DNA from 3 places in the Halalkalibacterium halodurans genome. Region 1 is predicted to be linked to each of the others. Evidence: riboswitches for the same ligand, from Rfam matches in the RefSeq annotation. Region 1 holds a riboswitch; each other region holds the start of a gene.
What was found. A riboswitch is a leader RNA that binds a small molecule or an ion and turns the genes downstream of it on or off. The one in region 1 is predicted to bind cobalamin.
Positions count from the first base shown of each region.

Region 1 (8,125 bases):
GTAAGAAACCCTTGTACAATGCTTTTTGTAACGGGCCATGCCGTATCAAGCATCCCGTTAAACTGTATACCCGCAATTGCCCATCCGTATAAAGCGAGTAGAACAATAAACAACAAAGAAAATTTTGCTCTTCTCAAGAACCGTTCTTTTTTAAACAAATCGGACCGTTTCATAGTAACTTCTCCCTTGTCTTCAAGCTAATCAGATCAATGAGGATAACAACGACCAACGTATAAAGAATAAGCGCCAGCACTTGGTCATAGTTAAAGGAACTGAGCGCTCGGTTATAGAATAGCCCGATTCCACCCGCTCCAACTAATCCGAGAATCGCGGCCGCTCGGATATTAATCTCAAACGTGTAAAGAACATAGGACACAAAGTGGGGCATGATTTGCGGTACGACCCCAAACGCTATCCATTGTAATTTGTTTGCCCCAACGGCCGTCATAGACTCTAGCGGGCCGTCATCAATGTTTTCAATCGCTTCGAATGACAACTTCGCAATGATTCCAACAGAAAAAACAGACAGAGCCACAATGCCTGCAAGGGATGAATATCCAAGAATCGCCGCAAAAATAGCCGCAAGCAGTAAGTCAGGAATCGTCCGTAACACATTTAACCCAATACGCGACGCTTCAACAAGCCACCGTACGTGATACATGTTCCTTGCGCACAGGAACATGACGGGGATGGAGAGAAGTGTTCCCATCGTTGTCCCAAGTAAAGCCATTCGAATCGTATCGAGCATTGCCGGTGTCGTTGTGACGATATAAGACCAGTCCGGCGGAAACATGCGTGATATGAGGTCAAACATATTGGAACCATTTTGAACAATGACATAAGGGTCAGCTTCAATGTAAATAGCACTTGCAAAAACAACGATAAATAGAATCACGAGAAAAAGGTAAAAGGAATGTCGTGAAGGCTTTATTGGCACCCGATCATTCAGTTTCGTTTCCATCACCCGACTTCCTTTCCTAACAATTCATCCTCTTTAAGTGGTCTACCGTAAATATCTTTAAACACCTCGTCTGTTGCTCTTTGCGCTGGACCATCAAAAACGACCTTTCCGTCCCGTAAGCCAATAATTCTTGTGGCATACTCTCTTGCTAAGTCAACAAAATGCAAGTTAATGACAACTGTCACCTGATCCTCTGTATTAATTTTTTTTAAATCATCCATCACTTGTTTCGTCGTGACCGGATCTAGCGATGCCGTCGGTTCATCAGCCAATATCATTTTTGCCTCTTGCGCAAGGGCACGAGCGATCGAGACACGCTGCTGTTGACCGCCTGATAATTGACTAGAACGGGTATAGGCTTTTTCTAAAATATTAACTCTTTCAAGTGATTGAAGGGCGAGATCTACATCTTTTTGAGGAAATAGATTGAAAAGCGTACGAAACGTGTGATTATGAGCCACCCGACCAGAAAGGACGTTACGTAAGACAGTGGAGCGTTTCACAAGATTAAAATTTTGAAAGATCATTCCAATATCTCTTCGCATCATACGTAGCTCTTTTCCACTTGCTGAAGTGATCGATCGACGATTAATCATAATGTCACCATCGGATATATCGATCAAACGATTCATGGCACGCAATAAGGTCGATTTACCCGCTCCAGATAAACCGACAATCGCGACAAATTCCCCTTTTTCAATCGTTAAATTAATATTGTCTAACCCTATTACTCCATTCGGATACACTTTTGAGACATTCTTCAGTTCAATCATAGAAATCCAACTTTCTAATAAGTAGTTAAGTCGTAAAATGAGAAAGCTTGGTTCACCCAAGCCGTAAATGGCGGGTGCAATTTTTTCTTATCCTTCATCTTTTACAGAAGCAAAGTCCTTAAAGAGGAAAAAAAGTTGTTCAAAAGGGAGCTCTCCCCCCTTTTGGACAACCTCAAGATCGTGAGCCCCTAGAGATACGACCTATTAATAGACTAATAGAGAAAAGTAATGAAGTGAAAATCAGAGATTCAGTAGCCTTTATTCGCCTTGAACACGCTCCGCATAGTCACGAACGATATCAAAGGTAGCATCTTCTGATTCGGTATAACCTTCATGCGTATAGATATCACGAATAATCTCTAGACCTTCTTCAGATTGACCAATTTTAATAAAAGCTTGCTGGATCTTCTTTTTCCACTCATCGTCCATATCGGATCGGACAGAAATCGTGTCATTTGGAATCGGCTCTGTGAACGAAATCACCTTTGTATCTTCAAAAACAGTCGGAAAATCACCCGCAACAACATTACGCGCATCTTGGAAAATCGCAGCAACATCTGCCTCACCGTTTAAGACAGCAGTAACTCCTGCATCATGACCTTGGAGAATGAGCGGATTCACATCTGTTAAAGGATCGATCCCTTCGTCTAACAAAATCGCGGCAGGCCAAACGTATCCCGCTGATGATGTGTAGTCCTGGAAGGCGACCGTTTTCCCTTTAATATCTGCAATCGATTCAATATCAGAGTCGGCACGGGCAATAAACATCGACAAATAGTAATCGACTAGCTCATCTGTTGGTGAACCATCCTCGTTCACTCCAAACCGTTGCGATTGCAAGATAACCTCTGCTGCACCGTACTCATCGTGAGCTTGTACATAAGCGTTTGGCGGCAGGAAACCGACATCAACCTGACCAGAAGCCATCGCTTCAACGACCGTATTATAATTAGTTGATACACTAACTTCCACATCAATTCCTAATTCATCTGATAACAGATTCTCAAGCGGCTTGGCTCTAGCCTCTAACGTTTCAGCATTTTGCGATGGAACGAACTGAACCATTAACGATTCAGGTACATAGGCTTCACTATCTGTACCGCCAACCGCGTCCCCTTCGCTCACTTCACTGTCCGTGGCACTTGAGCCACATGCAGTTAAAAATAATGAGGTGGCTAGCAATAAAGATGCCCCTGCTTTTTTTAATCCCATGATGTACGTCCTCCATATGAAATAGATTTTTTAGAAAGACCAGATATGTACTGTTCATTCAGCCTTTTCATGAAAAGTGTACCACGCAAGAAGTAACAGTTATTTTTTAAAAATGTAAATTATGTAAGGGTTTTGTATACAATTGATTAATGTTTCAACTCTCGATTTACTGCTCTGAACGATGCCACTCGCAAAAAAATATATTACATTAAAATAGCAAAAACAGAGTAGAATACTATGATTTATTGGATTAGAGCTTGATATAAAGGGGTTAGGAGGAAAGAAACTGATTAGGTTTTCGCTTATTTCCTACTTGACAAATCGGCTTTCCTCCGTTAAAGTGGATTAAAATTTCATCGTTTGGGAACAGGTACGTTAAGTCACATGATAGACTTAATGTTTAAAAGGGAATCCGGTGCAAATCCGGAGCGGTCCCGCCACTGTCATAGCTGAGTTGTAACGATATTGTCACTGACCGTTCATTGGTTGGGAAGACTGTTGCAATGTTGACGCTAGAGCCAGGAGACCTGCCTGTTCTAACAGCACTGCTTTTACCTACGGGAGATAGGGAGGTGTTTCAAACATGTTTCGTTGCATCCAACGAAGGATATTTTTACCACTCTCCCATATTGGTAAAAATATCCTTTTTATTTTACCTTTTTACTCTATCACTTCAAGGAGGAATTTTACATGTTGACTAGCAATCTAGGATACCCACGTATTGGCGAAAACCGCGAATGGAAAAAAGCACTTGAATCGTTCTGGGCAAATGACACCACTGAAGAACAATTGCTCGCCACAATGAAAGAGCTTCGCCTCAATCATTTACGCGTGCAACAAGAACAAGAGGTTGATCTCATTCCTGTTGGTGACTTTACCCTTTATGACCATGTGCTCGATATGGCCGTAATGTTCGGAATTATTCCAAAACGATTCTTACAACAAGGTGATACGCCGACACTCTCTACTTACTTTGCTATGGCACGAGGAAGCAAAAACGCCCAGGCGTGTGAAATGACGAAGTGGTACAACACAAACTACCATTACATCGTTCCTGAGCTACATGATGCTGCACCACGCTTAACGAAAAACGCTCCACTTGAGGCCTATTTAGAAGCAAAAAATGAATTAGGCATTGATGGAAAGCCTGTCATTCTAGGTCCATACTCATTTGTAAAGCTAGCCAAAGGCTATGAAGAGGATAAGCTTCAAGAGACGATTCAATCATTGCTACCGCTTTACATCCAGGTCATCCAGGAGCTCGTCGATGCAGGTGCTCGTTCCATTCAAGTGGATGAGCCATCCCTTGTTACCTCCATTTCAGCACGAGAAATGGCGCTTGTTACACGTATTTACGAGCAAATAAACGAAGCGATCGCCGATGCACCACTCTTCCTACAAACGTATTTTGACGCGGTGACTTTTTACGAAGAGGTCGTCTCTCTTCCAGTGAAGGGCATTGGTCTAGACTTTGTTCATGGTGGGGCAAAAAACCTTGAAGCTCTCCGTACGTTCGGATTCCCTGAAGATAAGGTGCTTGCTGCCGGAATCATTGATGGACGCAACATTTGGATTAGCAACTTACGCGAGCGCCATGAGCTTGTTCATCAATTAGAACAGCATGTAGCGAAAGATCGTCTTGTATTGCAACCATCATGCAGCCTTCTCCACGTACCGGTTACAACCAAGCGTGAGGAAAAACTCGACCCAACGTTGCTAGGTGTGCTTGCATTTGCTAATGAAAAACTAACCGAGCTTCACACATTAAAACAGCTAGCCGCAGGAAATGAAGCTGAGGTGAAAGAAGCGCTTGAGGCCAATGACGACGCTTTAGCCGCTCTCGAAAAATCAGGCTGGCGCTCTGGAGCAGCAACATCTCATAACCTTGAAAACAAAAAGCGCCCACAATCCTTTAACGAGCGCCGTCCGGTTCAAGAAGAAAAATGGCAGCTTCCTCTTCTTCCAACGACAACGATCGGAAGCTTCCCGCAAACAAAAGATGTGCGTCGCACAAGATCGTTATGGCGAAAAGGGGAGCTATCGACAGTCGAGTATGAGCGGACGATGAAGTCCTACATTGAAAAGTGGATCAATATTCAAGAAGAGCTTGGCCTCGATGTACTCGTTCACGGAGAATTTGAGCGCAACGACATGGTTGAATTTTTCGGTGAGAAGTTAGATGGCTTTGCATTCACAGCCAACGGTTGGGTGCAATCATATGGCTCCCGCTGCGTCAAGCCGCCAATCATTTATGGAAATGTGAGCTTCACCGAACCAATGACGGTAGCAGAAACCGTGTATGCCCAATCGTTAACGGACAAACCGGTGAAAGGCATGCTCACAGGCCCTGTCACGATTTTAAACTGGTCGTTCGTTCGTGATGACTTACCGTTAACTGTGATTGCACATCAAATCGCGGAGGCCCTCACCCATGAAGTGACGGCATTAGAAGAAGCGGGTATCGAAATGATTCAAATTGACGAACCGGCGATTCGTGAAGGTCTGCCATTAAAAGCTGAAGATCAGCAAGAGTACTTAGACTGGGCCGTGTCCGCCTTCCGTGCGAGCTGCGCCCATGTGAAGGCAACGACGCAAATTCATACTCATATGTGCTACAGCGAATTCCATGAAATGATCGAAGCCATCGATGATCTCGATGCAGACGTCATTTCCATCGAGACATCACGAAGCCACGGAGAAATGATTAGCGCGTTTGAAAAGACGACGTATGAAAAGGGAATTGGGTTAGGGGTCTACGATATTCACAGCCCTCGCGTTCCTTCAGAAGAAGAAATGCTAAATGTCATCCGCCGCGCGTTAACGGTCTTGCCAGCTAGCCTTTTCTGGGTTAACCCTGATTGTGGCTTAAAGACTCGCGCGGAAAAAGAAACCGTAGCCGCCCTTAAGAACATGGTAGCTGCCGCACGAGCTGCACGAGAAGAGCTAAAAACGAAAGCTTAATCCTCTCACGAAAGGGGTAAGGATGAGACAAGAAATCATCTACTTCTTAGAGCATACGACGGATGCTGCCGTCATGAAGAGGGTCATCGACAACCTTGACCATAAAGGATTATGGATGTTAATCCAGTATTTAGAACGGACGAATCAACAGACAAAGCAGAAATGGCACGAAGCACTGAACGCTCATTTACGCTTGTCTTAGACGAGTGCTGCTCTAATAAAGGCGTTAGCCGCGGTGGCTAACGCCTTTATTTTTTACAATCCTACCTTTTCGCTTCGTCGCTCCAGCAAGATGACGTCCCGCCACACACCCTCTCGTTTTGCAAGTCGTTCCCGCTTCCCCACTTCGCGGAATCCTAACTGGCGGTGTAGCTTGAGACTGGCCACATTTTCAGGGAATACAGACGCCTGCAACGTCCAATACCCTTGCTTTTCACTTTCTTCTACAACGGACGCCAGAAGCTTTCGCCCGACTCCCTTTCCTCTTCCTGTCGAGCCAACATAAACGCTGACTTCGGCTACTCCTTGATAAACACAGCGACTGGAGACTGGGCTCAAGGCTACCCAGCCAACGACCTTTTCTTTAATCTTTGCCACAAAACGGCAGCTTTTCACATGACCGGCATCCCATTTCTCCCACGAAGGGGCTTCCGTTTCAAATGTGGCATTCCCTGTTTCTATCCCTTCTCTGTAAATGCGTTCTACCTCAGGCCAATCGTTGTCTGTCATTTCGATTATCCGTATACTTTCCACTGTGCTTCTCCCCCTTCAAGCTAACATTTCATGTATCACACGAGCTAACGCTTTTATGCCGTATTCGAGCCTTTCCCCTGTTTCGTATGAATAGGAAAGACGAATATAAGAATGCTTCAAGCCTTCATAAATCGTACCTGGATGAATTAAGACGTTATCTTTTAAACAGCGGTGGAAGACACGGTTCATATCAACCGGGTGTTTTAATTTGCACCAAATGTAAAACGAACCGGAGGGCCGATTCCATTCCGCTAGCTCCCCCATATGCTCCTGCAACAATTGAAGCATCGCGTTTCGCTGATTTTTCAGCTTGTCTCGCACAAACTGGGCATGACTCGTAAACCAATCATTATTCGTTAACCATCTCTGTGCGATCGCTTGGGAAATGGAGCTCGCCCCATAATCGGTCTGCATTTTCATGTCTGCCAAACGGTGGATAACCGGCTCTGGACCGATGACCCAGCCGACTCGAAGACCAGGGCTGATGATTTTTGACATGCTCCCGAGATAGAGAACATTCCCTGTTTGATCGAGTGATTTTAACGGAGGTGGTGGAGCCGCATCGAACCAAAGCTCCCGGTATACATCGTCTTCAATGATTGGCAGTTGAATCGCTTGGCAAACATGTAGTAGCTCCTTTCGAACAGCGGTGCTGTACGTTACATTCGTTGGATTGTGGAACGTAGGAATCGTATAAAACATTTGCACATCTTGTTGCCTTTTGTATTGTCGTAAAACGTTCGGCTTGTGTTGCACGTCCGCTAACGGCACCTGGACCCCACGTATGTTCGCTGACGTAAGTATACGTAACGACATTAAATAGGACGGGGACTCGACAGCCACACGTGCCCCTGCCTGAAACAGTCCATTCGTCATAAGGGATAGAGCTTGGAGTGCTCCCGAAACAATTAAGACGCTTGACGGAGATACGTGAATCCCATATTTTGAGACAAATTCGCAAACCGCTTCTCGTAAAGCAAGCGAACCCTTCGCCTCTTCATAGCTTAAATGGCTTGCTTCAAGAGAGAGGGAAGCAAGCACTTCTTCTGTTTGCTTAACAGGAAGTAACCCTTTTGCTAGCTCTCCTGTCCCAAGGCGTACGACTTCCTCGGAAAACTCCGCTTCGTTGATCTTTTGTACATACGTTTTATTCGGCTGAAACACCCCACCTGATACGTATTGCTGCCAATCTGGAGACGTAGCCGCAATGACGTTCCACGTGTTGTTGACAACTTTTGTTCCTTTCCCCTGAACACTTTCGACTAAGCCATCTGCCATTAATTCTTCATACACTTGGACAATCGTGCTTCGATTAACACCGAGCAGGTTTGCCAGTTCCCGTTGTGATGGCAAAAGGGTACCTACCGTCCACTCGCCGCCCTCGATTCGTCGCTTAAGCTCTTCTTTAATTTGCAGATAGATTGGAACGTGGCTTGAACGATCAGGCTTCCAATCCAATTTCATA
Region 1 is NZ_CP040441.1:501,102-509,226, reverse strand. It holds gene phnE (phosphonate ABC transporter, permease protein PhnE) at 1-173, opposite strand, end outside; gene phnE (phosphonate ABC transporter, permease protein PhnE) at 170-961, opposite strand; gene phnC (phosphonate ABC transporter ATP-binding protein) at 961-1,734, opposite strand; gene FED51_RS02525 (phosphate/phosphite/phosphonate ABC transporter substrate-binding protein) at 1,993-2,946, opposite strand; cobalamin riboswitch at 3,298-3,495, shown strand; gene metE (5-methyltetrahydropteroyltriglutamate--homocysteine S-methyltransferase) at 3,637-5,907, shown strand; gene FED51_RS02515 (hypothetical protein) at 5,930-6,109, shown strand; gene FED51_RS02510 (GNAT family N-acetyltransferase) at 6,163-6,651, opposite strand; gene FED51_RS02505 (aminotransferase-like domain-containing protein) at 6,676-8,124, opposite strand.

Region 2 (8,125 bases), 190 kb from region 1:
TTCGACTATAAAAGCTAAACCTTTGCGGTCAGAAAAAATCTCCATTTCCTCACCGATGAACTGTACTTGAAAACCAGATTCATCTAATAGTGTTTGATGATGTTCAACCGTTTGTTTACAAAAGGCTAGTATGTTTATTGGCTCAAACATGTAATCTTTATGGGCCGCACCAAGCCTTGCAAAATACAAAATTCGCTCTACGTCTCCAAGCATTTGATCTCGAATATGGAGCATACGGTGTCTTACGAGGGAAGACATTTCATCCCTACGGTTATCTAATACCAAGGTCATCAATGACAGCGGCTTTTTAATTTCGTGAACCCATCCTTCTATGTAGTTTTCATAATCGGCTAACTCCATAACCTGTTCATTAAGCTCTGCCTGATAGGATCTTATGCTGCTGCCCATGTCTCGGATGCAGGACCAATGAGTCTTAGGGGAGACCCGACATAATCTTTCTTCGTTCATCTCATTCGGTTCTAACAAAAATTCTTGAAAGGCAGCCTCTATTATGTTTTGCTTCCTTACGATGATGAAAATGGACAGCGAAAGTGTCGCTAAAGTAAAAACAATCATGAGCCCTACTAACACTTTAAAGGTTTCCGGGTAAGCTAACCAAGCGAAAAAAATAAATAGGAGATTGGTTATAATCAAAAGGAGGAACCCTAGCTTATAAGCATAAAGACAATCATAGATTTGCTTGATCCCTCTCATGGTTTTAGTTGCCCCCTCAGTCGATACCCCTGCCCCCTTATCGTTTCAATTTCATCTTCCAAGTTTAACGGTCGCAATGTTTTTCGTAAGCGAGTGAGATTAACTTGAAGGGCATTTTCGTCTATATATTCGTCTGTCCCCCATAAACGTTCGCTCAGTGTAGACTTGGATACGATCCCAGGTTTATTCTCTACCAGAGCCAATAATAGTTTTCCTTCATTCTCTGACAATCGTAACGACTCCGATCCCTTATACAAAGTAAAGGTGTTAGGGTCCAGTGAGAATCTGCCTCCATCGATCAAGTCTGGTTGCCCTTTGAATCTTCTTAACAGGTTTTGAATACGGGCTAATAATCGATCACGATTGCAAGGTTTTATGAGATAATCATCCGCTCCTAAATGAAGACCATGTAATTCATCTTGTAGCTTATCTCTTGATGTAAGAATTAATATTGGACCAATTCCTTTTGATTTTAGAGTTTTGCAAATGTCAAAGCCGGATTGTTCCGGTAAATTAATGTCTAATAAAACTAAGTCTGGTGCTAAAGTGGCGATTTGAAGAGCGATATCATGAAAGTCTGTCATCGCTACGGCCTCAAACCCTTCTTTTTGCAATACGTCGATTAACTCTTCTCTCATCCATGAATCATCTTCCACAACAATAATCCTCGTCACTTCAGCACCTCCTTCATATGAAATGAACGACTCGTTAATCGATCGTTCGCTTCCAACGCAATTTATCAATTTCATGATCTGCTGATCGGGCAACGGCTACGCCATAAATCGCCACAATTACAATTATAATACACGCAAAGGCAAGGGCAATAGGATACAGTAACGGTTGATGTTCGATGTGAATCATTACAAAAGAAATCATCGCCTTAATCCCAACAGCTCCACTCACACATGCGAGTGACACAGGCAATAGAAAGGTCCACAACACTTGTTTCTGCATCGATTGTTTCATTTGATGACGTTTCGCGCCCAACATGGAAAGGGTTAAATAACGCCTGCCTGTTTGCTTCATTTGCGTTAAAAATTGTAGGGCTAAAACCGTACAAGCAATAATCAAAAATAAAAATCCCATGTATAAAACGGTATAGCTTCCAGCCACAACATAGAACAGCTTGCGGCCAAAGTTTTGTAAATAACTTTCAAACTCGAAGCCAGCAGACGTTAATACGTCTTTCGCCTCCATCATCGGCTTCATTAAGCCGTGCTGCTCTTGTACCTTTTGTGGGATGCGAAAATTCCAATAAGACCGATACGTTTCCGTGTTTACGAATTGTTCGAACATCGGATCAGGGACGATAAATGCGGAATGGATTTCAACTGAACGGTCTGCTACTAACCCTCTCATTGGAGTGGATGGACGTATAGATACGGTCTGATCATCCATACGTATTAAACGTTGTCCATCGTTTGCAGCCTGCTCAAGAATTTGATCGAGTACAGGCATGCGATCTAAATCATCCATCGGCATAAAATCAGGATTAAAGTATAAAGCCATTTCGTCTGATTGTAAGTTCAGCGGTTGTTCCCCTACTGCTTCTAAAAGTCCATTATAAGATGATTCAGGAATGAGGTAAGGTGCTGATGCATCGATCTCTAGGACCCCAAACAGGTTAAGTGCTTCAGGGTTTTCCGAACTGATCGTATAACTCTGCATTTCTCCAGATAACACTTGCTCTTGATCGCTCGTTGGCAATGCCATAATGATTTGTTCTCTTAATTTAGACCAATCCACCAATGACAACGCCATCCCATCTTCCAACCGCTCGCCTTGGCCTTTCATCCTTCCTATTTCCAAGAGATTTAAATCCTCAACATACGACACCATGTTTTCCGAAGTCAGAAACTCCTCCACTCTTTCGCTCTCTCCATTAACCGTAAAGTCATACACAGAGGACTCGCGATTATATAAATCACTTCCTGAATTCAAAATCGTCGAGGCACCATCGGCGATTAAAATGATCGACAATGTGATAAGAATCGATGTGACGGCAACGGAGGTCGAACGATTCGCGATGTTCTCCTGAAACTGCCTTATTGTAAAGGTGTGGAGCCCTTTCGTTGATTTACGCTCAGACAATCCCGCCAAGAAACCTAGTATTTTTGCAAAACCTCTCATAAAAAAGATCGTCCCCAAACTTCCGAGAGCCAATGCGATAAACATAAGCAACCCTGCAAGCTCCTCAAAATGAGCTAAAACACTCCAGTAGGCCATACCTAGAAGGGCCACACCAATTAAAAGATGGATGATGTTCCCTTTCACGTGTCCCATGTCGGTTTTCTTATCCATCTGCTCATAAAGTAACTGATGGACTTCTTGTTTAAATAGTCTGCCGCCAAGAATGACTAGCGCGACAAACTGGATGAATAAAAAGCCGATGATCGTAAAGAAAATCGCGCTTAATGACAAGGTCATTTGATGACCGATAATGCCCTGTCCCACTAATTTAGAAACGGTCAAGCTAATGATTTCTGCCAAAAATCCGCCGATTAAAATCCCACCAACGAGTGCAAAAATGGATGTTATGAACCCCTCTGCTATAAGCTGAAGAACAAGGCGTTCCTTGCGCATTCCTAACATGAGATAGAGCCCGAACTCTTTACTCCTTCGATTTAATTGGTACTGATTAGCAAATAAAATTAAGAAAAATAATAAAAATAACGCAAATAGATAAACAATGGGCATTAAGGCTAACAGTTTATCAATCGCATCACTTTCAAACTCCCTTAAGAATAAAATAATATCTTGTTTCCCCAAGGAAAGAATAATATAAAACGAGGCGACTGCGGTTATAAGGGTTGCAAAATAGATTAAATTCTCCTTACGGCTACGTTTCGCATGACGATAGATCAGCTTAGAGAACATTGGCGCTTCCTCCTCCAAGCTGAGCTAGTACCGTTAAAATTCTTTCATAAAATTTCTCACGAGACTCTTCTTGTTTGCGACGTAGTTCGTGAAAGATGACACCATCTTGAATAAAGAGGATTCTAGAGCAAAAGCTCGCTGCATTAGGGTCATGGCTGACCATTAAAATCGTTCTTCCACTACTACGATTAATACTCTCCAACTTCGTCATTAACGTTCTTGCGGAGCGTGTGTCCAATGCCCCTGTCGGTTCGTCCGCCAGAACGATATCTGGATCAGAAATCAAACAACGCGCGGCGGCGACCCTCTGCTTTTGCCCACCAGACATCTGAGATGGGAATTTATGAAGAATATCTGCAATATCTAAAATACTTGCCAGCTCATCTAACTTCACACGCGCTTTTGTAAAATCCACTCCATGAATGGCTAATGGTAATAGGATATTTTCTTGTCCCGTTAGATTATCCAGCAATTCAAAGTCTTGAAACAAATACCCGATTCGACTGCCACGATACTTCGCTAAATCCTTACTATCAAACGCACTGATGTTTTTTCCATGTAAAAGAACACGTCCCGAGGTGGGTTTAATAATCGTAGCAATGCAGTTTAATAATGTCGTTTTGCCAGAGCCACTTGGACCCATGATTCCTAAGAATTCTCCTGGGAGAATGTCAAAATTAACACCCTTTAACGCTTTTGTTAGATTGTTTTTCTTTCCGTAGTTTTTTTGTAAGTCTTGAACCTCTAGTAATTTTCCGTGACTGGCCATGTGAAACTCCCCTTTTCTATCATCATTTTCGGAAATCATCATCCACCGGATGGAGCTATTCACATTTTAACCAGTATGACAGACGAAAAACACTTACACCTAATGTAAGGAAAACGGAAGGGTTGATCTAATATTCTTAAAGATTTACGCTATAGAGCTTACAATAAAAAAACGGCCTCATAGAGACATCCTGTCCTAAGAGACCATTCTTTTAAGCATATCTGCTCGAATCATTCGATTTTAAAACGACCCTTCAAGTGACAACTTCTAATGTATTAATCGTCACCCCACGTTGATTAGAGAGAGTCGGTACCTGTAAAGAAGGAATACGGCCTAGCCATCCCAACGATGACTGTTTCTACTGCTCCTTGCCAACATCCTCAATGGCACCAGACACACCAGCTTGCTCAAATGTCGCCATTTCACGTGCAATTCGGATGGCTGACCTTACAATCGGAAGGGCAATGGCCGTCCCGCTTCCTTCCCCAAGACGAAGATTTAGATTGACGAGTGGTGTTAAGCCTAAAAGTTTGTTCACACAGACATGACCAGGCTCCACTGATTGGTGGGATGCAATCAAATAATGCACACATAGGGGTGCGATTCGAACCGCTGTTAGGGTAGCCACAGCCGTGATGAAACCGTCGACTAAAACAGGGATTCGCCATGCTGCTGCGCCTAGTACAATCCCTGCAAGACCTGCTATTTCTAATCCCCCTACTTTGGCTAAAACGTCAATCGGATCTGCTGCGTTGGGCTGGTTGACTTCAATGGCCCGCTTGATCACAGCGACCTTTTTTTCTTTTCCTTCATGACTTAGACCTGTCCCAAAACCAACGATTTGCTCCACCGGTACCTGCTCGAGTGCAGCGAGCATCGCACTGCTTGCCGTAGTATTTCCGATTCCCATCTCCCCAAGCGCTAGCAACTTAGCTCCATTCTGTATAGCTGCCTGTGCAACATCGATCCCTACCTCTATCGCAGCAATGGCTTCTTCTCTTTCCATGGAGGGGCCTTGCGCCATATTATTTGTTCCATGGCGTACGTTTTTGTTGATTAAACCCGGAAGCTGCAACGTGCCATTGACACCAATATCAACAACCTGTACCGAGGCATTTGAGACACGTGACAACACATTGATCGCTGCCCCACCTGTAATGAAATTATGAACCATTTGCTGAGTAACTTCTGATGGATAAGCTGAAACGCCTTCAGCGGCTACGCCATGGTCTGCCGCCATTACGATTACGGTGGCAGGATCAATTTCAGGCTGGGTGTGACCCGTAATGCCCGCTATTTTAATCGCCAATGATTCTAATAAACCTAAACTCCCCAAAGGTTTCGTCAGAGTGTTTAAATGTTGTTCCATTTGTTGCTGTGCTTTTGTGTCCAACCCATTGATTGAACCAATCGTTTCCTTTACTTTTTGCATGATCCTTCCTCCTTTGATGGTAACTCCCGACCACACAAAAAACCCCAGCTTAAATAAGCTGAGGGTATGCCATGCCTCATCAATGACAGCGCATCTTCTTAGGCAGGTCTCCTGGCTCCGATTCATCGCATGCTACACCTTCCCAGTTTCCCAGTGGTATTGTAGCAGCTCCTCGACTACAGTGGCGGGCTCCGCGTCGTTTTAAAACTTCCCTATTCTCCTACAAATGAGGCACCTAAGAAGCCTATTAAACTGTATTACTACACTACAATTAAATCATAAAATCATTCGGTTAACAATCCGTCACATTAGCAAATAGTCCCCAGTTCTGGAATACTCAATAAACCTTCTATTCACTTATCTTGCTAATTAACTTCTGTCGATTTTACATCATTCTCAACCTTGGAAGGAAAAGCCTTTCCGCTTCGTTTAATCTTTTGGTAAAATTTAAAGAGTGGTTAAAAATCGTAAGAGGGAGAATTTAGATGATGACAACCCCTATTTATGTAGTAGACGCTTTTACAAATCAAGCTTTTAAAGGGAATCCAGCAGCCGTCTGTGTTCTTCCTACTTCACGAGATGATATTTGGATGCAGCATGTTGCTTCGGAAATGAATTTATCCGAGACTGCTTTCCTCCACCCTTATCAAGATGGATACTCATTGAGGTGGTTTACACCAAATACAGAGGTCGATTTGTGTGGACATGCGACTCTGGCAAGTGCCCGTATTTTATGGGAACTGGATCACATAAGCGCGGAACAGCCCATTACATTTTATACTAAAAGCGGAATACTTACTGCTAGTAAACGCGGCGAATGGATCGAATTAGATTTCCCATCTGAACAACCAAAACAGGAAAATGTGTATCCTAATGAACTGATTGATGGATTAGGCATTCAACCGTTATATGTTGGCCGAAACCGATTTGATTATTTAATTGAAATAGACTCTGAACAAAGGTTAAAAGAATTAAATCCTAATTTTTCACTATTAGAACAAATCGATACTAGAGGAATCATTGTAACAAGCAAATCGACATCAACTGAATACGATTTTATTTCAAGATGCTTCTTTCCAGCGGTAGGTGTGAACGAGGATCCTGTTACAGGGTCAGCCCATTGTTGTCTAGGTCCATACTGGCAAGAAAAATTAAACAAAAACGAATTTCTTGCCTATCAGGCTTCTAAAAGAGGAGGCATCCTAAAAATCAAATTGCAACATGATAGAGTTTTCTTATTAGGGCAAGCCATCACAGTATTGAGAAGTGAGCTCCTCCTTTAACTCGTAACCTATTCATCCATGAATGATGAGATGATTTAATCATCCGCAAGAATTTAAAAAAGGTAAAAATAGTGCAACATTAGAGGAGTGACAGTGAGATGAAAATAGAGCATGTAGCAATCTGGGTCAAAGATTTAGAAGCTATGAAAACATTTTATGTTAAGTACTTTAATGGACATGCAAACTCAAAGTATCATAATAAAGATAAGAAATTTGAATCTTACTTTCTAACGTTTGACGGGGGTGCACGTTTAGAGATTATGTGTCAGTCAGGTATCGATAAGCCGGATCAGGACGATCGGATGGGTTGGGCTCATATTGCCATTTCTCTGGGGAGCAAGGAGGCCGTCAATCAGATGACAGGCCGCTTACACAATGACGGTTACCGCCTTGTTAATGGTCCTCGTGTTACTGGGGACGGCTATTATGAGAGTGTGATAGAGGATCCTGAAGGCAACTTCTTAGAATTGACTGTGTAAAAAATATCGCGCCCTTTAATGGAGCATCGTTCTTGATTACCGTGCTGCATTGATATTCCCGGCTTAACCGTTCTCCTATAAAAACGTGCATTTCTATAGGAGAACGCCATAAAGGCATGGTTAATCCCTGTAGTGACTTTTCCTTAAAGGGTGATTACCCGATCGCATCGGTCGGCAACTTCAGGATCATGGGTAACGATCACAATCGTCATTCCTTCTTGGTTCAATTGGCATAACAAATCAAGAATGACATTGCGGTTAGCCATATCAAGTGATCCTGTTGGCTCATCAGCTAACAACAAGTCGCACGGCCGTAACAAGAGGCGTGCAATAGCCACACGTTGTTGTTCCCCTCCTGATAGCGAGTGGACTTTTTTATTTAGTTTGTTAAAGAGACCGACTTTTTCTAACACTTCCTTTTTCTTTTGTTGTTTGAATGTACGTGATCCCTTTATAAGTTCGAGCGGGACGTCGAGATTTTTCGAAACCGTTTCATCATCCATTAAAGCAAAGTTTTGAAACAAGTAAGCGATTTTGCTTTTACGGAACTGCAATGCCTGTTTGGAATGGT
Region 2 is NZ_CP040441.1:315,774-323,898, reverse strand. It holds gene FED51_RS01705 (sensor histidine kinase) at 1-714, opposite strand, end outside; gene FED51_RS01700 (response regulator transcription factor) at 711-1,388, opposite strand; gene FED51_RS01695 (ABC transporter permease) at 1,423-3,591, opposite strand; gene FED51_RS01690 (ABC transporter ATP-binding protein) at 3,581-4,360, opposite strand; gene cobT (nicotinate-nucleotide--dimethylbenzimidazole phosphoribosyltransferase) at 4,719-5,792, opposite strand; cobalamin riboswitch at 5,877-6,046, opposite strand; gene FED51_RS01680 (PhzF family phenazine biosynthesis protein) at 6,278-7,075, shown strand; gene FED51_RS01675 (VOC family protein) at 7,174-7,554, shown strand; gene FED51_RS01670 (ABC transporter ATP-binding protein) at 7,698-8,125, opposite strand, start outside.
Region 2: it holds a riboswitch for cobalamin, as region 1 does, so the genes downstream of both, cobT (nicotinate-nucleotide--dimethylbenzimidazole phosphoribosyltransferase) here and metE (5-methyltetrahydropteroyltriglutamate--homocysteine S-methyltransferase) in region 1, are expected to answer to the same signal.

Region 3 (8,125 bases), 1.2 Mb from region 1:
CATGTAACGACGGTCGCATTAGGACAAGGGATACTAGCGGTTAGCTTTGCTTCGGGCCTTGTTTATTTAATTCGGACGATTGATTATTCCATCCAAAGCTGGAAGACGTTTTGGTTAGAATTTATTCTTTATAGTGTCATTACTGTCGTCGGATTTATATTAATTACGTATACATTCCAGGCGATGAACTATGAGGCGAAATTTAATTATGTGAATGAAAATGATGTCGAAGCGACAATGGAATATCATTTGCCACCGATCGTAGGTCCTCATGAAGGACAGCTCATTTCGGAAACGGGAAATCAACCGCTCGTTAATATGCCTGCTTGGATTAAGAGCGATCAGTTGAATACGGTCATTTGGTCATTCCTCGTAGGACTTGTTCTCTATCTCTTACTTTATCTCGTTTTCCGAAAGCCGGTCGGAGCCATTCTCCAACCAATTGTGAAGCGAGTCAGTCCACAGCTCGTAGATGAGATTAGTTATCGAGCGATTGCGATTGGGTTTCCTGTCTTTACGCTCGGAGGACTAATCTTTGCGATGATCTGGGCACAAATTGCTTGGACGCGTTTCTGGGGTTGGGACCCGAAGGAAGTATGGGCATTAATTACGTTTTTGTTCTATGCAGCCTACTTGCATTTACGTTTGTCAAAAGGTTGGCATGGAGAGCGTTCCGCTTGGTTGTGTGTTATCGGATTCGCGATCATTATGTTTAACTTAGTGTTTGTCAATCTTGTCATTGCAGGCCTGCACTCTTACGCAGGAGGCATGTAAAGGCGACCCCCGCAAACAAAGGCGGGGGTTTTTTCAAAAAGGTATGTTACACTATTTGTAAAGTTGCTTAACTGTTGATGGGGAGGTTTGTTTGATGGAAAAAGAAGCAAAAATTTTAGTCGTTGATGATGAAGATCGTATTCGTAACTTATTGAAAATGTACCTTGAGCGAGAAGCCTATGATGTGGAAGAGGCATCAGACGGAAAGGAAGCGCTCGAAAAAGCGCTTGCATTCGATTATGATGTCATTTTACTTGACCTCATGATGCCTGAAATGGATGGAATTGAAGTGTGTCAAAAGCTTCGCAAACAAAAAGCAACGCCGATCATTATGCTTACAGCAAAAGGAGAAGAAGCCAACCGCGTTCAAGGGTTTGAAGTCGGAACGGATGACTATATTGTGAAGCCATTCAGTCCGCGTGAGGTGGTCCTACGTGTAAAAGCGTTATTGCGTCGCTCGTCTTCAACGAAGTTTTTACAGACGGATACGCAAGCGAAAGATGTGCTCGTTTTTCCGCATTTATCTATCGACAATGATGCGCACCGGGTAACGGTGGCTGATCAAGAAATTAATTTAACACCGAAAGAATACGAGCTTCTCTATTATTTAGCCCAGTCACCAGATAAAGTCTTTTCAAGGGAGCAGCTATTGAAAGATGTATGGAACTATGACTTCTTTGGGGATTTGCGCACCGTCGATACGCATATTAAACGACTGCGTGAGAAATTAAACCGAGTGTCCCCACAGGCGGCCAGTATGATTTCGACTGTTTGGGGAGTGGGCTACAAATTTGAGGTCGTGAAAGAGTAATGCTTTGGCGCAGCGTCGTCGGAAAGTTATGGTTTACGATTATTTTGCTCGTGTCCTTCGTTCTAACAGTGTTGATGGTCATGCTGCTTCAGTTTTTTGAGCGTTTTCATGTGAATGAAGCTGAGTCTCAGCTCCTTAACCATGCGAACATGATCGCCACGATTTACGAAGAATACGATGATCGGGTAACTGCTCGAATGACAATTACTGAATATGCCAATGCGTTTGAAAAAAAAGTGGTGATCATCGAAGACAGAGCGAATTACTGGAGCACTGGGGAAGCAGGTCTTGTGAATTTGCCCCTCGAAGTCTTTGTCGAGCATCCGATGTTGGCACAAGTTTTTCAAGGGGAGCGGGCGGTCGTGACCGAAGATGATTTTTCCGAATTTTACCGCGGTGATTCTGATACTGGAATGATGATCGTCGGCATCCCCCTACATTTGGACGATGGTAATGATGCTGTGTTTTTATATCAACCACTTGCCACGATTGAAGAAACGTCAGCGGAAACGAAACGGATTGTCTATTTCTCCGCGGGAATTGCCATCGTGCTTACAACGGTATTTGCTTTTTTCCTATCTAGTCGAATTACCTCGCCACTTCGAAAGATGAGACAAGTGGCATTGGAAGTTGCCCAAGGGAAATTCAATACGAAGGTTCCAATTTTAACCCATGATGAAATTGGTCAACTCGCGATCGCTTTTAACCGAATGCGGCGGGAGTTGAATCGAAATGTGACGGAGTTGAATCAGGAAAAAGAGCAGCTCTCCCGAATTTTGAGCAGCATGGCCGACGGTGTGATTACCCTTGACAAGCGTGGGAAGGTGATGGTAACCAATCCTCCGGCTGAGCGATTTATTCAAGCATGGCATTACGAACAAGGATTAGTTCCTTCTGAGAAAAATGAGCTGCCACAAGCGATCCATCAACTTTATCAGCAAGTGGTTGCCTTGGAATCGGAGCAGATGACGGAATTAGATGTTCAAGGGCGAAGTTGGGCGATTCTTATGACGCCTCTCTACGATAACTCTTACGTCCGTGGAGCGGTGGCCGTTATTCGCGACATGACAGAGGAGCGTCGTCATGATAAGCTGCGAAAGGATTTTATCGCCAATGTATCCCATGAGCTGCGAACACCGATTTCCATGCTTCAAGGCTATAGTGAAGCAATCATTGATGACATCGCCGGGACGGATCAAGAAAAAAAAGAGTTAGCGAAAATCATTTACGATGAATCGCTACGCATGGGGCGCCTTGTTAATGAATTGCTCGATTTGGCAAGAATGGAAGCAGGCCACATCGATTTAAATTATGAAGAGATTGAAGTGAAAACGTTCTGTGAACGGATCACAAGAAAGTTCCAAGGACTCGCGAAAGAACAACAACTAACCCTTGATTTCATCTATCGAGGGGATGAAGGGAAACGGATTCAGGTCGACCCAGACAGGCTCGAACAAGTTCTCACCAATCTTCTATCTAACGCGATACGGCATACCGACCCAGGCGGTACGGTGCAACTCGCGTGTCATGTGATGGAAAACGGTATGAAAATTGACGTAACGGATACAGGAACAGGAATACCGGAAGAAGATTTACCGTACGTATTCGAGCGGTTTTATAAGGCGGACAAAGCACGGACGAGAGGAAGAAGTGGGACTGGGCTTGGACTTGCCATTGTCAAAAATATTGTTGATGCCCATAGTGGAGAAATTAGTGTCCACAGCAAACAACAAGAAGGGACAACCTTTACAGCCTTTTTCCCGAATGCTCGTACCATTTTGTAGAATCGACAGGAATAATCTTGTTCCATAAGAAACATTGAAGCTGACAAACGCCTCTCTCATGCGTAGGTCAGCTTCTTTTTCCCCCTATAATCGTTTTTTGAAAACATAGCTCACTTTATCGTAAGCGCCTTTTTCCATATAAAACCGATGGGCCTCGGTTCGGCTAACATTGGATGACAGGGAAATGGCTTCGTATCCTTTTGTTTTGGCCCATGCTTCCACATGAGCCAGTAACATGAGCCCGTATCCGTTTGATCGATGGTGTTCATCTGTGACAAGGTCAGTTACCCAAATGCTTTTTCCGTTATAAAGCGTTGTTTGTGGCATAAAGCCAATGACAGCACAGAGGGTGTCTTCCACCTCCAAGGCAAACATTCGATAGCCTTCGTTTTTTGTCGCTTCATGGACAAGTTCTAAGTAACTAGCTTCGGTTAAATGAGGACGAAGCTGACGGATGAGGGGGAAAGCCTCAAGCCATTCTTGTTCGACTATTAATGATCGAATCAAGCTTCTCATCTCCCTCCTAGTTTATACTCCATCGTGATTACGTTAAGTCTTGCACCATCCGATCTTTCCATCATTTCTTCCTTTGTGTTCGCAAAGCCTAACGAATCGTAGAAAGCCACATTTTGCGCCATGTCCGCTCTCACTTTACAAACAACCGTTGCACACTTTTGTTCCTTCGCAAGTGTCATGAGATGGTCTATGAGCCGGCGGGCAATTCCTTGGTTTCGGGCTTCTGGTATAACGGAAAGTCGGAAGAAATAAAGCTGTTTATCATGAACCACAAACTTTACCATCCCTACACATTTATCGTTATGCTTATAAAGGAGGACTTGGGTGCCTGATGTTAATTCCTGTTCGATATCGGACACCGCTTCTCGTAAGGCAGTGGTCGGTGGGGTGGCGTAACGATATTCGTCAAACGCTTGATGAAGCACGGAATGAATCTCTTTTGCATCTTTCTTTTCAGCGTGCACGATGGTCATGACTCTCTCTCCTTTTTTCATTCAATGTAACATGTTTGTAAAAAGGATGGAACCCTTTTCCTGAATGATTCGTTTCACAATAAAAAGAGGGGGTCATGACGAAAATGAAAAAAATTGTAGGGAGCCTCATCGGTGTTATGCTTCTATTATTCATCGTAGGTTGCAGCAATACGGAGCAAATGGAAATGTTTGATGCGGGGAATATGGAGGGTGCCGATATGAATGTAGCTACCGATTATTCGGTCTCAGAGGAAGGAATGGAGGAAGAAGCTGCACTTGAAAAGGTAGAATTAGATACGGAAATTGAGACGGAGGAAAGAGGAAGTGCTGTTCCAGAGGGAATGGAACGAATGATCATTTACACTGGAGACATGGAGGTAGAGGTAGAGTCGTATGATGAGGCAGAGCAGCAGCTTACGTCGACTGCTCAATCTCTCGGTGGATTTATTGTGGAATCGTCTAAAAATGAACATGAAGACGGTCATACGTCTGGTTATCTTGTGGCGCGAGTCCCACAAGAGCGGTTAGATGATTTTGTTCAAGAAGTGAAAGAAACGAGTCTTTCCATTCATTATCAACAATTAAGCGGTAGTGATGTGACGGAGGAATATGTTGATTTAGAAGCGAGGCTTAAGTCAAAGCGAGTGATGGAAGAACGATTAATCACGTTTTTGGAAGAAGCCGATTCAACGGAAAACTTATTAAAAGTTTCCAATGATCTTGGGAAAGTTCAGGAGGAGATTGAACAGCTCGTCGGTCGGATGAACTATTTAGAGGATCGTGTCCGATATGCTTCCATGACCATTTCCATAAGAGATCGTGGGATCGAGGTAGGAAGCTTACAAGGACAAAACACGTTAAACACGTGGGCAAACGCAAAGAAACTATTTATGGATACGACAAATGGAATCATCGCCTTTTTCTCTGGGCTTGTCGTTTTGCTAATTGGGTTTTCGCCGATTTTATTTCCACTGATCGTCATTGCAGTTGTCATGATCATTCTCGTTCGCCGAAAGAAAAAAATGTCTACACCGCCTGTTCAGGAAGAGTAGATTTTTGCAAAAACGCTGTTCTTTTGCGTTATTTTTTGTATAATAAAGACGACTTATCAATGAATCGTATATCGCGCTGAAGGGTCGTTCAATGTTTGAGCGTGAAAAGGGAAGTCGGTGAAAATCCGACACGGTCCCGCCACTGTAAATGGGAGAGGCTTGCAAGATCCACTGTCTAGCGACGGGAAGGGGGGCAAGTACTCGATGAACATAAGTCAGGAGACCTGCCTTTCAGTTTGAGTGTGTAGCCTTCGAGGAAAAGGTGAAGCAGTTCATTTGATTTCATGGAGATAGCATGGGATCTAGACTGGTTTTGCAAAAACACTCTGAAGGGAGTGTTTTTCTTTTTCACTTACGAAAGTTTAACTTCCATTAAGGTTAGGCGACAAGCCAAGTTTTCTATGCTAGTGGCCCACCACCTTCAGCGACGAGCGCCATTGATTAGTACGATAGAGAAAAGAGGGGATCAGTAGATGAAGTCGAATGTACGGTTATGGCTTCTGGCCTTGCTCTTGACGCTAGGTCTAGTGGCGTGTGGCACAACCACGGACGAGCCTGAAGCTCCAGCGGATGACCAAGGAACAGATGTAGTAGAGGAAGAAGCGGGTGGGGAATTCCCACGGACGATTACAGATTCATTAGGAAATGAAGTAACGATTGAAGAAGAGCCAGAACGAGTCGTCTCGTTAATTCCGAGCATTACCGAAACATTATTTGCGATCGATAAAGGGGACACCGTTGTCGGCCGCACTGATTTTGACAACTATCCGGAAGAAGTTGAGGATATTCAGAGCGTCGGCGGTATGGAGTTCGACGTAGAACAAGTGCTAGCACTCGAGCCCGATCTTGTCCTTAGCCACGGATCAGGTGCCCATTCATCCGAAGGCGGTTTAAACCAACTTCGGGAAGCGGGAGTTACGGTCGTTGTCGTTCATGATGCGTCTAGCATTGATGAAGTGTACGACTCGATAGCGATGATTGGTGAAGCAACAGGTGCTGATGAGCAAGCAGCTACCGTCATTAGCGACATGAAGGAAGGCTTTGCTGCACTAGCTGAAAAGGCTGAGGCGATCACAGACGAAGAGCGTGCAAACGTTTGGGTTGAAGTTTCTCCTGAGCCTGAAATCTATACAACAGGGAAAGGGACCTTCTTAGATGAAATGCTCACATTGATCAACGCGGACAATGCCGCGGGAGATGTGGAAGGTTGGGTTCAGTTCTCAGAGGAAGAGGCGGTTGCCTTCCAACCGGATGTGATCATAACAACATATGGCTATTACGTTGAAGATCCAGAGAAACAAGTGATGGCGCGTGACGGCTGGCAGAGCGTGCCTGCAGTAGAGAACGAGCGAGTGTACGATGTTCATTCAGACGAAGTGACTCGCTCAGGACCACGACTTGTACAAGGGGCAGAGAAGCTTGCGGAACTCATTTATCCAGACGTTTTTGCGGAATAATTTGCTTTTCGTGTATGGAGCGAGCGCAATCTTTTTGTTCGTCGCCATCATCATTAGCATCGGAAAGGGAAGTGTGGAGCTTCCCTTTTTCACCATTTTGGCGATTATTGGACAATACGTCTTTCATTTGCCTGTAGACAGTGGAGTCGACCAAACAATGGTGAGCATTGTAGTCGACATTCGCTTACCGCGTGTATTGCTCGCTGCTTTTGTCGGCGCGAGCCTCGCACTTGCAGGGGCGGCTTTTCAAGGGTTGTTAAAAAATCCATTAGCTGATCCGTATACACTCGGCGTTTCGTCAGGCTCAGCACTAGGAGCCGTCTTTGTCCTGTTTTTTGCCGTTCAATTGCCGATTCTCGGCTTTTTTACGCTACCGGTCGTTGCGATCATTACAGGATTTTCCACCTTGTTCCTCGTGATTATGTTTGCAAGGCTCGTTCAGCGCTCCATGTCAACAGAGACGATTATTTTAGCTGGAATCATATTTAGCTCGTTTTTAGGGGCACTCATTTCGCTCATGATTGCGTTGACAGGAGAGGAATTGCGACAAATTATCGGTTGGCTCTTAGGCAGTGTGTCGATGCGGGGCTGGGACTATGTAAAATTGCTCGTCCCTTGTTTTTGTTTTGGGGCCCTTTTGTTAATGGTTAATCGCAAGGAACTAAACGCCCTTGCCTTTGGAGAGGAAACAGCCAAACATTTAGGGGTAAACGTCAAAAGGCGTAAATATATGATCCTGATCTCGGCTTCTATTTTAACGGGATCAGCTGTTGCTGTCTCAGGCACAATCGGCTTTGTCGGCTTGGTTATTCCTCATATCACCCGATTAGTAGCTGGACCCGACCACCGCCACTTATTACCTTTATCAATGATGATCGGTGCTGGGTTTCTTACCTTAACGGATTTATTCGCACGGACAGTCATTGCACCGACCGAACTACCCATTGGTGTGATCACTGCGATCGTCGGCGCACCTGTCTTCGGATTATTGCTTATCAGACAGCGAAAAAAACTGCTCTCGTAAGGAGTTGGACCATATGCTTGATGCACAAAATGTAAGTGTTGGCTATGATGAAAAGACACCGATTATTCAGCAACTCTCGTTCCAAGTTCATAAAGGTGAAATTTTCGGTATTCTTGGTCCGAACGGGAGTGGGAAAACGACATTGTTGAAGGCTGTGAGCGGCCTGTTGTCACCTTCGGAAGGGACGATCACCCTACAAGGAAAAGCCATTGCCGATTATCATTCAAAAGAGCT
Region 3 is NZ_CP040441.1:1,734,011-1,742,135, forward strand. It holds gene ccsB (c-type cytochrome biogenesis protein CcsB) at 1-774, shown strand, start outside; gene FED51_RS08575 (response regulator transcription factor) at 869-1,585, shown strand; gene FED51_RS08580 (ATP-binding protein) at 1,585-3,369, shown strand; gene FED51_RS08585 (GNAT family N-acetyltransferase) at 3,454-3,885, opposite strand; gene FED51_RS08590 (GNAT family N-acetyltransferase) at 3,882-4,358, opposite strand; gene FED51_RS08595 (DUF4349 domain-containing protein) at 4,463-5,410, shown strand; cobalamin riboswitch at 5,475-5,656, shown strand; gene FED51_RS08600 (ABC transporter substrate-binding protein) at 5,884-6,867, shown strand; gene FED51_RS08605 (FecCD family ABC transporter permease) at 6,830-7,891, shown strand; gene FED51_RS08610 (heme ABC transporter ATP-binding protein) at 7,905-8,125, shown strand, end outside.
Region 3: it holds a riboswitch for cobalamin, as region 1 does, so the genes downstream of both, FED51_RS08600 (ABC transporter substrate-binding protein) here and metE (5-methyltetrahydropteroyltriglutamate--homocysteine S-methyltransferase) in region 1, are expected to answer to the same signal.